DNA from 4 places in the Yersinia kristensenii genome. Region 4 is predicted to be linked to each of the others. Evidence: predicted binding sites of a transcription regulator. Region 4 holds the regulator's gene; each other region holds the start of a gene.

Region 1 (4,195 bases), 630 kb from region 4:
CGATGGGCTTCGCACAACATGCGGTCGGCGGTGATATGGGTATAAGCATTGATAGCGGGATTAACCGCATTGATGGTGTCCAGTGTTTGCAAGGCGATTTCTTGTGCAGATATTTCACCTTGATTTAGGGCTTGTTGGATCTCGGTGATGCTCAGTGCTGAAATCTGTTTCATAGCCGATACACTCCAGCTATCTCTTGCTTTTCGTCCAAAGGCACGGCCATCAATGGGCCAGCCATGGCGGCAATGCGTTCCAGTTGCAGTAGCAAGGCCGCACGGCGGGTATCGTCCAGCTCTAATGCTAATAAGACTTCCATTTGCCGAATATATGCAGCCCAATCCATGGCGATTTTTTCTGATGTTTCTTTCATGGTCATTCCTGTGCTGAATAAATACATATGAAATTAATAACCGGCGGCGCTGCCATTACTGCGCGGGTCAAATGCGCCTTCCAACATGCCGTTTGAGTGGCGAACTATTGCTCCGGCATGACCGACCACTTCACTGAAATCAGGTAGCAGCTCCACCTGATGCCCGCGCTGGCGCAGGTAATCAAGGGTTTCGGCGCCGAAGCGCGCCTCCAATTTCAGTGAATCGGAGCTTTCTCCCCAAGTGCGGCCCAGTAGCCAGCGCGGTGCCGTGATGGCCTGCTGTAAGGGCAAACCTTGCACAATGTGGCGGACAAACACCGCTGCCTGAGTTTGTGGCTGACCATCGCCGCCCATCGCGCCATACACCAGCGTTCGGCCATCTGTCAGGCGCGCGGCGGCAGGGTTTAGTGTGTGGAATGGCTGTTTCCCCGGCGCTAACGCTAGCAAATGTTGGGGGGCAAGACTGAAAGATGCGCCACGGTTTTGCCAAACAATGCCGGTCGCGGGCAGTAATACCCCACTGCCAAACTCATGATAAATGCTTTGAATAAAGGAAACCGCCAGCCCGTTTTTGTCTATCACCCCCATCCAGACAGTATCGCCCGGCCCGCGCCCGCCGCCCCAATCGGCGGCTTGCTCACTATTGATATCCGCCGCCAATGGGTCGAGCGATTCTTTTTCCAGCAATGATTGTGGGCAATGTTTCATCCACAGAGGGTCGGTAATCACTTGATCTCGCAGGCGAAAAGCGAGTTTGGTAGCTTCCACGAGGGTGTGAATGGTTTGGCCCTCATTCATTTTGGCGACCGGTTTGCGGTCAGCTAACCCAAGAATAGCCAGCGATACCAACCCTTGCGTCGGCGGGGTTAGGTTGAATATTTCCCCTTGCTGGTGCTGTAGCCGCAAGGGCGTTCGGCGTTTAGGGCGATATTCAGCCAGATCTTGGGCAGTAATCGGCATGTCTGCGGCGGTGATATCAATGATGATTTTTTCGGCCAGCGGGCCGCGATAAAAGCTACTAAGCCCTTGTTCTGCCAGTGCTATCAGGGTTTGGCCCAACTGCGGCTGAACAAAGTGTTCGCCCGCCGTAGGGAGATGGCCGTGCGGCATGAAAACGTCAGTAAAATCAGTGAATTCAGCCAGTTCATAGGATTTCGCCCGGGTAGCTGCCGCCTGTGAGGGGGTGACCGGAATACCCCGCGTTGCATAGGTAATCGCATCCGCCAATAAGCGGCGCAGTGGCAGTGCATTCTCGCCGAGTTCACTCGCAACATTCAGCGCTTCTTCCCAGCCGCCGACCGTGCCGGCAACTGTCAATGCTGCTTGCGGGCCACGGTGCGGGATGTGTTGATAGGCGCTGTAGCGCTCAAGAGTGGCGAGTGAACCGGCGGCACCACTGGCATCAATGGCAATCGGATCGCCATTGGCTGGAACAATGAGCCAGAAACCATCGCCGCCCAATCCATTCATATGCGGGTAAACCACGGCAATAGTGGCCGCCGCCGCGACCATGGCTTCAATTGCATTGCCGCCTTCACGTAATACGGCCAAAGCGCTTTCACTGGCTAAATGATGCGGGGTGACCACCATTCCTCGCGGGGCCATGTTGCTGTTGATCATTGCTGCTTTCCTTATTGCCGATGTATTGAATATAGAAAAACTGGCTAGCAGACATTCATTAAGCAAGAGGTGTTCCACAATGGTGGGTTTATGCAGAGAATGTTGAATTTTGTGGGGAGAATGGAAATTCTCATATTAGCGGCGGGGGCTTGTGTGTTATGTTCCGCAAAAATGCCAATATTGAAACGATGGTTTCATTAACCAGAAAACAGTTTCATTGGCTGGAGAAGAGTATGAAACAGATTGATGAGCGCTTGCGGACACATTACGCACAATTAACTCCGCAGGAACAGCGAGTTACCGATTTTATTTTTGATCATTTTGACGATCTGATCAGTTATAACAGTGCCGAGTTGGCACGACTAAGCGGGGTATCTAAAGCTACCGTCAGTCGGCTGTTTAAGCGGCTGGGCTACGGCAGTTATCGCGAGATGCGGGAAGAGGTGCGAACCTTGCGCCAAAGCGGGATGCCACTGACGGATAATCGCGATGCCGTGCAAGGGAATACTTTGCTGGCGCGGCATTATAAGCAGGAAATGGCGAACCTGACCCATTGGATTAATCAGTTGGACGGCCAGCAATTTAGTCAAGTTATCAATGCATTAGTCAGCGCGCCGCGTATCTTGTTGCTGGGGCTGCGTAACAGTTATCCGATCGCGCTGCATCTGCGTCAGCAGTTATTGCAGGTGCGCCAGTCTGTCCAATTGATACCGCAAGCGGGGCAGACATTGTCGGAGGAGCTGGTGGATATCAGCTCGCGTGATGTGGTGATTGTGGTGGCATTCCGTCGTCGTCCTAAGATTATCCGTGAAATTTTGCTGCAAATGCAGGTGCAAGGCGTGCCTACCTTATTGATTTGTGAGCCGCAGGCGCAGTCATTGTTGCCATTGGCGCGCTGGCGGCTGACCACGCCGCTCGACAGTGTTTCTGCTTTTGACAGTTATTCTTCGGCGATGAGTTTGGCGAATTTACTGAGTAATGCATTGTTGCATGAGATGTTGGTGCAAGGCCGGCAGCGGATTCATCAAATTGCTGACTTATATGATTCTTTGGGGGAGTTGGAGCAGCGTTAGCTACAGATGCACATTAGTAGTGCGCTTCAAGGTTCCCCCTGCACTTTTTTTGTGAATTTCTTCCGCCGATTTACTCTCTGGATATAGCTTAACCCCCCTGAAAATGGGATTTTTTGTGGGAGGGTTATTGGCACAGTAGTTGCAACTAAGATTTCACTGTCTTGATTTAAGAATCTATTGTTTCATTACTGAGTTATCGGAGATAGGCTATGAACATGAAAAAGCGGATGTTGGCGATACTGGGTGCGGCATTGATATTGGTTCAGGCTCCCACCGTGTTAGCCGATCAATTAGAGCAAATTCAACAGCGTGGTGTGCTACGTGTTGCGGTTCCACAGGATTTCCCGCCGTTTGGTTCAGTCGGTACCGACCTTCAGCCACAAGGTTATGATATCGATATGGCCCATTATCTGGCCGATAAGATGAAACTAAAGTTGCAATTGGTGCCAGTGAGCAGTGCTAACCGGGTGCCTTATCTGCAAACCGATAAAGTGGATTTAGTGATTTCCAGTTTGGGGAAAAATCCGGAGCGGGAGAAAGCCATCGCGTTCAGCCGTGCTTATGCGCCGTTTTTCCTTGGGGTATTTGGGGCGAAAGAGGATGCGCTGCAACAGCCCGCACAACTGGCGGGTAAAACCGTGGGCGTGACGCGTGGCGCGGTGGAAGACATGGTGCTGAGTGAATTAGCCCCGAAAGATGCACAAATAAAACGCTACGAAGATAACAGCACCACGCTATCGGCCTATCTCTCCGGCCAGGTGAATTATCTGGCGACCGGCAATCTGGTGGTGAGTGCTTTGGCCCGCCAGAACCCAGCCCAGGCACCGGTAGCAAAATTTATGCTGAAAGATTCTCCGTGCTATATCGGCTTGCGTCAGGGGGAGCCTGCACTGAAAGCCAAGGTGGACGCGCTGATTGCCGAAGCTTTGCAAGACCAAACTCTCAATAGTTTGTCCGAAAAATGGTTGAAGGCCCCGTTACCTGCCTCTCTCGGCGCATAACAGGAGCGGGCGATGACCTATCAGCTGAATTTTTCTGCTCTGTGGCCCTATCTGCCCGAGTTGCTCTCGGGCCTGCTGGTGACCATTGAGCTGACGGCGATGGCGACTATTGGCGGTATTGCGCTGGGAGT
Region 2 (4,195 bases), 260 kb from region 4:
CCCATCGTAAAGCGCTCACTCAGTGTCGCCAACGGGACACTGCTTAATTTACTCCATACGCCCAACACACGTTTGAAGTCGATATCAACAATCACATTCCCTAGATCAAAGATATACAGCATGGCGCTCTCCCAATTAGATGGTGGGTTTTACTGTAACGGGAAAAAAGAAAACTGAATAGAGAGAGGGACAAAAAGGAGGGGTCAGTCAGGAAAAATAATATTTTTATAACAATGGCAAAAAAATAGGATGTATCCTCAAAAACCTTGGAGTTGCAACAAGGCAGCAAGTGAACTTATCCCGATGAGCTTACTCAGGTAAGTGATTCGGGTTAGTGAGCGAAGCTAACACAGTTGCAGCTTCAAGGACGAAAGGGATAGAACTCAGGGCGCTGCTAGCGCCCTAAGTATCAGTAGAACCAAGAAGAATTAACCTTCTTTAGGACCACGACCTGCACGCTTACGATCGTTTTCCGTCAAATGGCGCTTACGGATACGGATCGATTGCGGGGTAACTTCAACCAATTCATCGTCATCAATGAATTCCAGAGCCTGTTCCAGAGTTTTCTTCAGGAAAGGAACCAGAGTGGTTGCTTCGTCAGTACCCGATGCACGCATGTTGGTCAGCTGCTTACCAGTCAAACAGTTTACAGTCAGGTCATTAGAACGTGAGTGAATACCGATGATTTGGCCTTCATACACTTCTGTACCGTGACCGATGAACAGTTTGCCGCGGTCTTGCAGTTTGAACAATGCAAACGCAACAGCTTTACCCTGACCGTTAGAAATCAGCACGCCGTTTTGACGTTGGCCGATCTCGCCTGGACGCACATCATCATAATGACTGAATGTGGAGTACAGCAGACCAGTACCTGAAGTCATGGTCATGAATTCAGTACGGAAGCCAATCAGGCCACGGCTTGGGATCATATAATCCAGACGAATACGACCTTTGCCGTCCGGAACCATGTCCTTCACATCGCCTTTACGTTCACCCATGGCTTGCATGACTGAACCCTGGTGCTGTTCTTCGATATCCAAAGTTACGCTTTCAAATGGTTCTTGATTGCGGCCGTCGATAACACGGTTGATTACTTTAGGACGAGATACAGCCAGCTCGAAACCTTCGCGACGCATGTTTTCGATCAGAACCGACAGGTGAAGCTCACCACGGCCAGATACGCGGAACGCATCAGAATCTTCAGTTTCTTCAACACGCAATGCTACGTTATGAATCAGCTCTTTGTTCAGACGGTCAAGAATTTGACGTGAAGTCACATACTTACCTTCTTTACCACAGAACGGAGAGGTGTTAACGCAGAAATACATGGTAACGGTGGGTTCATCAACAGACAGTGCTGGCAATGCTTCAACAGCATTAACGTCACAGATAGTGTCGGAGATGTTCAACTCACCCAGACCGGTGATAGCCACGATGTCGCCAGCTTCAGCTTCGGTAGCTTCGATACGCTCCAGACCCATGTGAGTCAGAACTTTACCGACTTTACCGTTACGCGTCTTACCTTCACTATCAATGATAGTGACTTGCTGGTTTGGCTTAACTTTACCGCGTTTGATACGACCGATGCCGATAACACCAACATAGTTGTTGTAATCCAGCTGAGAGATCTGCATCTGGAACGGAGCTTCAAGCTCAACTTGTGGTGCAGATACATGGTCAACGATAGCTTGATACAACGGAGTCATGTCTGCCGCCATATCATTGTGGTCTTCACCCGCAATACCCATCAATGCTGATGCATAAATGATAGGGAAGTCCAGTTGTTCGTCAGTTGCATCCAGGTTGACGAACAGGTCAAACACCTGATCCACAACCCAGTCAGGACGTGCGCCCGGACGGTCAACTTTGTTGATTACCACGATTGGTTTCAGACCGTTAGCAAAAGCTTTTTTGGTCACGAAACGGGTCTGCGGCATCGGGCCATCCATTGCGTCGACGACCAGCAGCACAGAGTCAACCATAGACATTACACGCTCAACTTCACCGCCGAAATCGGCGTGTCCTGGAGTATCCACGATGTTGATGCGGTAGTCTTTCCATTTAATGGCAGTATTTTTCGCGAGGATAGTTATCCCACGCTCTTTCTCCAAATCGTTGGAGTCCATTACACGTTCAGTTGCTTCAGTACGTTCACCGAAAGTACCAGATTGTTGTAGCAACTTATCAACCAGGGTAGTTTTCCCATGGTCAACGTGCGCAATAATGGCGATGTTACGCAGATTCTCGATCACAGCTTTTTTGCCTCAGGCATTTAGAAATAGCGCGCTATTGTACACGTATTAGGCGAGGGACTAAACAAGATCACAAACTTCTCTTATAAACAACCTAACGGCGGTGTGTTTGTGATCCCTTTCACGGTGCAAAAATAGCCTCTCGGCCCACTCTTGCACCAATACGGTGCCCAACGGCGCAAATGAAGCATCAAAATAGTGCAATATAACTATCCTGGTGCATACTGAATATCAGCAGACCCCTATGATATGGCATAAACGGGGGGTTTGGAAAGTTGGCATAGATTTCGCAATGCATTCTAGCATGAATAACTGAACACCATATACCCAAGGGTGTTGTAAACCTCAGTACACACGGTAATCGTTCCACGACGACGACTATGACAAATCCAGGAGATATAAGTATGTCCGCTGAACATGTTTTGACGATGCTGAATGAGCACGAAGTGAAATTTGTTGATTTGCGCTTCACCGATACTAAAGGGAAAGAACAGCACATCACTATTCCAGCTCATCAGGTCAACGCTGACTTCTTCGAAGAAGGCAAAATGTTTGATGGCTCCTCGATTGGTGGCTGGAAAGGCATTAACGAATCCGACATGGTACTGATGCCAGATGCCAGCACCGCTGTTATGGACCCGTTCTTCGAAGATTCCACACTGATTATCCGTTGTGACATTCTCGAGCCAGGCACCCTGCAAGGTTATGACCGCGACCCGCGCTCTATCTCCAAACGCGCAGAAGAATTCCTAAAATCTTCTGGTATCGCAGATACCGTGTTGTTTGGGCCTGAGCCAGAATTCTTCCTGTTCGACGACGTTCGTTTTGGTAGCAGCATCCGTGGTTCCCACGTCGCTATCGACGATATCGAAGGCGCATGGAACTCCAGCACCAAATACGAAGGCGGCAACAAAGGCCACCGTCCAGCAGTAAAAGGCGGTTACTTCCCTGTTCCTCCGGTCGATTCTTCACAGGATTTGCGTTCTACCATGTGTTTAACCATGGAAGAAATGGGTCTTGTTGTTGAAGCGCACCACCATGAAGTGGCAACAGCCGGTCAGAACGAAGTGGCGACTCGCTTCAATACCATGACCAAGAAAGCTGACGAAATTCAGATTTACAAATATGTGGTGCACAACGTGGCACATGCGTTTGGTAAAACAGCGACTTTCATGCCAAAACCTATGTTCGGTGATAATGGTTCAGGCATGCACTGCCATATGTCTTTGTCTAAGAACGGCACTAACTTGTTCGCCGGTGACAAATATGCTGGCCTGTCTGAAATGGCGCTGTTCTATATCGGCGGTATCATCAAGCACGCAAAAGCTATTAACGCCTTGGCTAACCCAACGACTAACTCTTACAAACGCTTGGTCCCTGGCTACGAAGCACCGGTCATGCTGGCATACTCTGCCCGTAACCGTTCAGCGTCTATCCGTATCCCTGTCGTTGCCAGTCCGAAAGCGCGTCGTATTGAAGCACGCTTCCCAGACCCAGCAGCTAACCCGTACCTGTGCTTCGCAGCACTGCTGATGGCTGGCCTTGATGGCATCATCAACAAAATTCACCCTGGTGATGCGATGGATAAAAACCTGTATGACTTGCCACCGGAAGAAGAAGCTGAAATTCCAAAAGTTGCAGGTTCACTGGACGAAGCAATGGCTGCACTGAACGAAGACCGCGAGTTCCTGACCCGTGGTGGCGTGTTCACTGACGATGCTATCGATGCTTACATCGAGCTGCGTAAAGAAGAAATGGACCGCGTTCGTATGACCCCGCATCCAGTTGAATTCGAACTGTACTACAGCGTTTAATTGTTTTTAGTTTTTTGTTGCCGTGGAAACTTTTGGCCCATTTCATAATGGGCTTTTTTCTCCACTTTTCGTTTCTTACCTCTGGCTCAGTGGTGACTGAACTAGAATAAAATACAACCCAAAATAATT
Region 3 (4,195 bases), 790 kb from region 4:
TGGTCAGACCGAACATGAAATCTTAAAGAATCTGCGCGAATGGGGCGAACATCGCACGGTGATTATCAGCGCACATCGCCTTTCTGCCTTAACTGAAGCTAGCGAAATTCTGGTGATGCAGCACGGTGGGGTGATGCAACGCGGTACTCATAATGTTTTGGTGAATCAGTCTGGGTGGTATCGGGAAATGTACCGTTATCAACAGTTGGAGGCCGCATTGGATGACGGTGAGTCGGGGGCCAAAACCGATGAGTAAAGTTAAGCAACTTTGGCCGACACTAAAACGTCTGCTTTCCTATGGTTCCCCGTATCGCAAGCCATTAGGGCTGGCGGTTCTGATGCTGTGGATTGCTGCGGCTGCTGAGGTCAGTGGCCCACTGTTGATCAGTTATTTCATTGACCACGTGGTGGCGAAAGGTACTTTGCCGCTGGGGTTAGTTAGTGGGCTGGCTTTAGCTTATTTGCTGTTGCAATTGCTGGCAGCCGCATTGCACTATTTTCAAGCATTGCTGTTTAATCGCGCGGCGGTGGGTGTGGTTCAGCGGCTACGCATTGAAGTGATGGATGCTGCGTTGCGCCAGCCTCTCAGTGCTTTTGATACCCAGCCGGTCGGGCAATTGATCTCCCGCGTAACGAACGACACTGAAGTCATAAAAGATTTGTATGTGATGGTGGTATCGACAGTATTGAAAAGTGCGGCGTTAATTGGCGCGATGCTGGTGGCAATGTTCACCCTGGATTGGCGTATGGCGCTGATTTCGATTTGTATTTTTCCCGCAGTGCTGGTGGTTATGGCGATTTATCAACGTTATAGCACACCGGTGGTCCGCCGGGTTCGAGCCTATTTAGCGGATATTAACGACGGTTTTAATGAAGTCATTAACGGAATGGGCGTTATTCAGCAATTCCGTCAGCAGATACGTTTTGGCGAGCGCATGGCGTCTACCAATCTCGCTCATTATAAGGCGCGGATGCAAACATTGCGTCTGGAAGGCTTTTTATTGCGCCCATTGCTGAGCCTGTTTTCAGCCATGGTGCTATGTGGTTTATTGCTGCTTTTCGGCTTCAGCCCAGAAGGGTCTGTGGGGGTAGGGGTGCTGTATGCATTTATTAACTACCTTGGTCGTCTCAATGAGCCATTGATTGAATTGACATCGCAGCAGTCGGTCATGCAGCAGGCTGTGGTTGCGGGGGAGCGTATTTTCGAGCTGATGGATAGTGCCCAGCAAGGCTATGGTACGGATGACCGCCCACTGACGAGCGGCCGTATTCAAGTCAATAATGTCAGCTTTGCTTATCGTAACGATAAAATGGTGCTGCAAAATATTTCCCTCGATGTGCCTTCACATGGGTTTGTCGCACTGGTTGGGCATACCGGCAGTGGCAAGAGTACCCTGGCAAATTTGTTGATGGGTTATTATCCGGTGCAGCAAGGCGAGATTTTGCTCGATGGGCGGCCTCTCTGCGAATTATCACATCAAACATTGCGCCAGGGCGTCGCTATGGTGCAACAAGACCCGGTGGTATTGGCCGATTCGTTTTTTGCCAATGTAACATTAGGCCGTGATATTAGTGAGCAGCAAGTGTGGGATGCGCTGGAAACTGTGCAATTGGCACCGCTGGTTCGCGCATTACCAAATGGGGTGCACAGTTTGCTTGGAGAGCAGGGCAACACCTTGTCAGTCGGGCAAAAGCAATTATTAGCGATGGCGCGAGTATTGGTGCAGGCCCCGCAGATCCTTATTTTGGATGAAGCGACCGCTAATATTGACTCTGGCACCGAGCAAGCTATTCAGCGGGCTTTACAGTTGATCCGCAAAAATACCACCCTGGTAGTGATAGCTCACCGCCTTTCGACCATTGTCGAGGCGGATACTATTTTGGTCTTGCACCGTGGAGTAGCAGTTGAGCAGGGTAAGCATCAAGAGTTGCTGGCGGCACATGGGCGTTATTATCAAATGTACCAATTGCAATTAGTCAGTGAAGATTTGGCGGCCATTGACCAAATCGAAACTGCGGTAAGTTAAAGAGTAAGCTGCGGGGCTATGTCCTCGCCGCTTCCCGCTTTTCTCCATGTCATTTCTATTACTTTCTTTCAGCAATAGCACAGCGAATTCCTATCAAGAAGCGTTGCCGCACCATAATCAGGCAGCTCAATCGCGCGAAGATATCGTGGTGCACTTTTGTGACGCGTGTCGCACTAATTTGGTGCGCAAAAACTGTTCAATCCTCTCTACCTAGCTACACCGCTATGGTGCTGGGCATCTCAACCCCCATTAACTCGCCCTTTTTGCATTAAATTCTCGTCAATATTATTTATGGCATAGCCTTTGCTTTATCTATTTCGTGGAAGATAAATGTTTCGTGGCCGACATAAATTCGACTTAATTCGAGAAGGGGCAAATATGAAGCTGGTTACCGTGGTTATTAAACCATTTAAGCTGGAAGATGTGCGTGAAGCCTTGTCCTCTGTAGGTATTCAAGGACTGACCGTAACCGAAGTGAAAGGATTTGGTCGCCAGAAAGGGCATGCAGAACTCTATCGGGGAGCGGAATACAGCGTCAACTTCTTACCCAAAGTAAAGATTGATATCGCGATTGCTGATGATCAATTGGATGAAGTCATTGATGTTATCAGTAAGGCCGCTTATACCGGCAAAATTGGTGACGGCAAAATTTTCGTTGCTGAATTGCAACGTGTTATTCGCATCCGTACCGGCGAAACAGACGAAGCAGCACTGTAATTTGCAGGCTCAAATTTAGTGAATAGGGATGGGTTGATGATGAAAAAACTTTTATCCGTGTTGGGCCTGAGTTCGGTAGCAATGCTGCCCTCTTTGGCAATGGCTGCTGCACCAGCGGTAGCTGACAAAGCAGATAATGCCTTTATGATGATTTGCACCGCGTTGGTGCTGTTTATGACGGTCCCTGGTATTGCCCTGTTCTACGGCGGCCTGCTGCGTTCCAAAAACGTATTATCGATGATGACTCAGGTCATGGTGACCTTTGCGCTGATTTGTGTTTTGTGGATATTGTATGGCTACAGTTTGGCGTTCAGTACCGGCAATGCATTCTTCGGTAACTTTGATATGGCGATGCTCAAAGGTATCGGCCTGACGAGTTTAAGTGGCACTTTCTACCAATATATCCATGTGGCGTTCCAGGCTTCATTTGCTTGTATCACCGTGGCTCTGGTGGTGGGTTCATTTGCTGAGCGTATCCGTTTCTCCGCGGTACTTATTTTTGCTGTACTGTGGTTCACCTTCTCATACTTGCCAATGGCGCACATGGTCTGGGGCGGCGGTTTCCTGGCACTGGACGGCGCACTGGACTTCGCGGGCGGCACAGTAGTGCATATTAACGCCGCGATTGCAGGGTTGGTAGGGGCTTACTTGCTGGGTAAACGTGCCGGTTTTGGTAAAGAAGCGTTCAAACCACACAACTTACCGATGGTGTTCACCGGGACTGCAATTCTGTATATCGGCTGGTTTGGTTTCAACGCCGGTTCAGCCAGCGCTGCTAACGAAATTGCTGCATTAGCTTTCTTGAACACAGTTGTCGCGACAGCGGGTGCTATTCTTTCTTGGGTATTTGCTGAGTGGATTTTACGCGGTAAACCATCACTGTTAGGCGCGTGTTCAGGTTGTATCGCCGGTTTGGTTGCGATTACACCAGCGGCCGGGACTGTTGGTGTCGGTGGCGCACTGATTATCGGCCTGGTGGGGGGAGTTGCCGGTCTGTGGGGTGTAGTTCTGCTGAAGAAATGGCTACGGGTAGATGATACCTGTGATGTGTTTGGTGTCCACGGTGTATGCGGGATTATCGGTTGTATTTTGACTGGCGTTTTCACCTCAGCTTCATTGGGCGGTACAGGTTACGCGGCTGGCGTCACCATGGGGCATCAAGTCGGTGTACAGTTATTTAGCGTGGGCGTGTGTTTGGTCTGGTCTGGTGTCGTTGCTTTCGTTGCCTACAAAATTGCTGACCTGGTGGTTGGCCTGCGGGTACCGGAAGAGCAAGAACGCGAAGGTCTGGATGTTAATAGCCACGGCGAAAATGCCTACAATCAGTAAGTTAAGAATGGCAGTACAATAAATAATAATGATAATAGCAATGGGGCGATGGCGACATCGCCCCTTCTTATTGATGGTGATTACCGATGCAAACGAATGACACCTTCCTGCACGGTCGAGGC
Region 4 (4,195 bases):
ACACCATGGTCAGCTCGCGCTCACGTTTACCCAGCAAGCGGGTGCGCAGCATCTCAGCCAACTCATGCACTGACATTTCAGAAGTATCAATAATCAAGTCAGCCCGTGAGCGCAAAGGCTCTAGCAAGTCGCTCTCTTCATCAATAGCACTTTCTAATGACAGATTCTTGGTCGACAGCGGATGTAGCCGACGGGTATCACTATAGCGACGAATCAGGGTATTGCGGTCAGCATCCAAAAACAGCAACTGCGGGGAAAAGCTATCCGGCAGTTGGGTCATGGCATGTTCAAATACCTCAGGAGATTCAGGCATATTGCGCACGTCTATGCTCACCGCGGCAGAGATATTCCTATCGGCAAGTGTACTCGCCAATTGCGGCAGCAGAACCACGGGCAAGTTATCGACGCAATAGAAACCCATATCTTCCAATGCGCGCAAAGCTACAGACTTCCCTGAACCGGAACGGCCGCTGACAATCATCAGCACCATGTGAGTGACTCCCTTTGTAGAACCTTGTATTCCGGCAACAGCCGGGCATCACGGATAAAATAGACGTTACTTGCCTGATTACGCTGTTTCTGGCGGTAATTCAGTCATGATTTGATAAAGCTCATCATCACTTTGCGCCGCCCGTAAACGACGACACACTGTTTTATCAGCTAATCGCTTGGCGACTAAAGACAAAGTGTGTAAGTGAGTTTTACATTGATCTGCTGGAACCAACAAGGCAAATAATAGATCAACCGGTTGGTTATCAATAGCATCGAAAGCAATAGGTTGGTCCAGGCGGATAAATACACCTACAGCGCGCAGTGTATCTTCCTCCAGCTTGCCATGAGGGATCGCGATACCACTACCAATACCTGTACTGCCCATGCGTTCGCGGGTTAACACAGCATCGAAAACGATCTGTGACGGCAGGTTCAGCTGTTTGGCAGCTAACTCGCTGATAATTTCCAAAGCCCGTTTTTTACTTGAGCAATGTACGGAGCTTTTGGTGCACTCGATATTTAATACCGAGCTTAATTGCAATGCTGGATCGTTGATCATCTCATCTTTCACTTAAGCGCTGTTTTACGCCTGATGCCAGCGGAATATTCTTCTCTGCTGGCATCAGGTGGTGTAGCGAGTGTAGAACCTTTGCTGTGTACCCGTCATACTTCAAGCTGCATGGATGTAACTCGAATTATCCAGGGTATATAACAGCAACAAGGGCCCCTAATGTTGTTTCAGTTTATCTTTATGCTTGTTTAACTGGCGGGCCAGTTTATCAACCAAAATATCAATTGCGGCGTACATATCTTCCTGCTCTGAACTTGCGTGCAACTCGCCCCCATTCACATGCACCGTTGCTTCTGCAATTTGTTTTACTTTTTCGACACTTAAAACCACATACACCTGGTTAATTCGATCAAAATATTGCTCTAGTTTGGCAAATTTAGTGGTCACAAACTCGCGTAATGCTTCGGTTATTTCGACATGATGTCCGGTAATATTGAGTTGCATAGTGTCTTCCTTCTCAGTTCAGGTCAAACCAACTGTTTACGCTGGTTTGACGGCGGGATGGATAACGACTCTCGGTACTTCGCGACGGTACGCCGTGCCACCATAATGCCTTGTTCGCATAATAGTGTCGTCAGCTTACTGTCACTCAGTGGTTTGGCAGGATTTTCTGCCGCAACCAATTTTTTCACCAGTGCACGGATTGCAGTGGAAGAAGCTTCACCCCCGCTTTCTGTATTGACGTGACTGGAGAAGAAATATTTCAGCTCGAAAATACCCCGAGGACTGTGCAGGAATTTCTGCGTGGTCACACGGGAAATTGTCGACTCATGCATATCCACGGCTTGGGCAATGTCTGCCAGTACCATGGGTTTCATAAATTCAGGCCCACTTTCAAAAAAGGCCACTTGCTGCTCAACAATGCAGCGCGCCACTTTTAACAGTGTCTCATTACGGCTTTCAAGGCTTTTTATCAACCATTTTGCCTCTTGCAGATTGCTGCGGATAAACTGCCCGTCACTGTCATTACGGGTGCTGCTGCCCATTGCCGCATACTGCTGGTTGATTTTCAGGCGTGGAATGCTATCGGCATTCAGCTCTACCGTCCAGTGCCCTTTGTCTTTACGCACCAGAACGTCCGGTATGACGTACTCAGATTCCCCGGTATTGATAGACTGGCCAGGGCGCGGATCCAGTGATTGAATCAGAGCAATGGCTTCTTTAAGTGTATCTTCTTTTAACCGACTTAAACGGATCATCGTGCGGAAATCATGGTTGCCTAGCAAATCCAGATAATCACTAATGACCAGGCGCGCTTCGGCAAGATAAGGCGTGTCTTTGGCATATTGCGACAACTGCACCAACAGGCATTCACGCAAGTTGCGAGCAGCGACACCAATGGGATCAAAGTGTTGTATTCGCTTAAGCACCGCTTCAACTTCGTCTAACCCGACGTTTTCATCTCCCATACTTTCCAGAATGTCTTCCAGTGGCACAGTAAGATAGCCGGTTTCATCAACCGCATCGACGATAGAAGTCGCAATCGCAGCATCAGTTTCAGAAAAGGGGGTCAAGTCCACTTGCCACATTAAATAATCTTGTAGCGTTTGGGTGGTTTCCCCCTGGTAGACCGGTAGTTCGTCGTCACTGTAATCATTGCCCATACCAGATGGTGTGCCCGCGGTGTAAATCTCATCCCAGGTGGCATCCAGTGGTAACTCTTCCGGCATATCTTTTTGTTCCAGCGCTTCGCGCGTATCAAGCGCTTCACTGTCTACCGTTTCTTTTGCATCTATCTCTTCGTGAAGATCGGTTTGCTCAAGCAGGGGGTTACTCTCCAGCGCTAACTGAATCTCCTGCTGGAGCTCTAGCGTAGAAAGCTGCAACAGGCGAATAGCCTGCTGTAGCTGCGGAGTCATGGCCAGTTGTTGGCTGAACTTGAGTTGCAAACCTTGCTTCATAATGCAGTATCAATTTTCCTGGTGGCTAACAAAGTCATTAATAGTGTGCCGTGATGAGAAGATTAAAGGCGGAACTCCTCACCCAGATAAACACGTTTAACTTGTTCGTCGGCCAAAATTTCCTGTGGTGTTCCGTGAGCGATTAAATGCCCTTGGCTTACAATATAAGCCCGCTCACAAACGTCTAGTGTTTCGCGCACGTTATGGTCGGTAATTAGGACACCGAGGCCACTGTCGCGCAGGTGTTCAATTATTTTTTTGATATCAATAACAGAAATCGGGTCAACCCCAGCAAACGGTTCATCCAGCAGAATAAATTTAGGATTAGCCGCCAGTGCACGGGCGATTTCAACCCGGCGACGTTCACCACCGGAAAGTGATTGGCCCAGACTGTCACGTAAATGAGTAATATGGAACTCTTCCATTAACTCATCAGCCCGCTCCTGACGTTGCTCAGATGAGAGGTCTTTACGGATTTCCAGCACCGCCATCAGATTGTTAAAGACACTCAGGCGGCGGAAGATGGAAGCTTCTTGCGGTAAGTAGCCAATTCCGCGCAGGGCGCGTTCATGGAGAGGCAAGAGGCTGATATCTTCGTCATCAATCACAATACGCCCGGCGTCACGCTGAACAATGCCGACGACCATATAAAAAGTGGTGGTTTTACCGGCACCGTTTGGCCCAAGTAAACCGACAATCTCACCGGACTTTACTTTCAAGCTGACGTCTTCGACCACTTTACGGCCTTTGTACGCCTTAGCCAGTTTTTCTGCGATTAATGTTGCCATAAATGATTAGTTACTCTTCTTTTGGCCTGAAGCTGCTGGCCCTTTATCTTGTAATTGGGACGGTAATAGCACGGTGGTGACGCGCTTGCCTTTATCACTGAAGGCTTCCATCTGCTGTTTTTTCACCAAATAAGTGATGCGATCACCTTTGATATTGCTATCAAGCTGCTCCAGATAGGCATCACCGGTCAATACGACAAAATCGTTAGCGACTTCGTAACGCAGTTTCTGCCCATGACCTTTCACGGGTTTACCGCTGTCTTGCATCTGATAGAAAGTGACCGGATTACCAAAACCTTCAATGACCATTTTGCTTTGATCACCCCCCGGACGGGTCACCACCACTTTATCAGCCTTAATCTCAATAGTGCCTTGCTTGATAATCACATTATCAGTAAATGTGATGGTATTCGCCGCCATATCTAGCGCTTGTTTGACGGAAT

What was found. The regulator sigma-54, encoded in region 4, starts transcription at its own class of promoters, with help from an activator protein. The targets are predictions, from matches to a motif close to GTTGGCACANNTTTCGCTNT.
Region 1: a site for sigma-54 is predicted at 2,050-2,069, ahead of DX162_RS11070 (gamma-glutamyltransferase family protein). Genes of this name have one in related genera too.
Region 2: a site for sigma-54 is predicted at 2,527-2,546, ahead of glnA (glutamate--ammonia ligase). Genes of this name have one in related genera too.
Region 3: a site for sigma-54 is predicted at 2,318-2,337, ahead of glnK (P-II family nitrogen regulator). Genes of this name have one in related genera too.

The regions. Positions count from the first base shown of each region.
Region 1 covers NZ_UHIY01000001.1:2,414,339-2,418,533, forward strand. Annotated here, with positions in the region: gene DX162_RS11060 (AtzE family amidohydrolase) at 1-173, opposite strand, end outside; gene hpxX (oxalurate catabolism protein HpxX) at 170-370, opposite strand; gene DX162_RS11070 (gamma-glutamyltransferase family protein) at 404-1,990, opposite strand; gene DX162_RS11075 (MurR/RpiR family transcriptional regulator) at 2,224-3,063, shown strand; gene DX162_RS11080 (transporter substrate-binding domain-containing protein) at 3,273-4,064, shown strand; gene DX162_RS11085 (amino acid ABC transporter permease) at 4,077-4,195, shown strand, end outside.
Region 2 covers NZ_UHIY01000001.1:1,526,662-1,530,856, reverse strand. Annotated here, with positions in the region: gene yihX (glucose-1-phosphatase) at 1-122, opposite strand, end outside; gene typA (ribosome-dependent GTPase TypA) at 429-2,252, opposite strand; gene glnA (glutamate--ammonia ligase) at 2,657-4,066, shown strand.
Region 3 covers NZ_UHIY01000001.1:2,568,294-2,572,488, forward strand. Annotated here, with positions in the region: gene DX162_RS11670 (SmdA family multidrug ABC transporter permease/ATP-binding protein) at 1-256, shown strand, start outside; gene DX162_RS11675 (SmdB family multidrug efflux ABC transporter permease/ATP-binding protein) at 249-2,027, shown strand; gene glnK (P-II family nitrogen regulator) at 2,406-2,744, shown strand; gene amtB (ammonium transporter AmtB) at 2,784-4,073, shown strand; gene tesB (acyl-CoA thioesterase II) at 4,154-4,195, opposite strand, start outside.
Region 4 covers NZ_UHIY01000001.1:1,783,286-1,787,480, forward strand. Annotated here, with positions in the region: gene rapZ (RNase adapter RapZ) at 1-490, opposite strand, end outside; gene ptsN (PTS IIA-like nitrogen regulatory protein PtsN) at 569-1,051, opposite strand; gene hpf (ribosome hibernation promoting factor) at 1,220-1,507, opposite strand; gene rpoN (RNA polymerase factor sigma-54) at 1,531-2,964, opposite strand; gene lptB (LPS export ABC transporter ATP-binding protein) at 3,027-3,752, opposite strand; gene lptA (lipopolysaccharide ABC transporter substrate-binding protein LptA) at 3,759-4,195, opposite strand, start outside.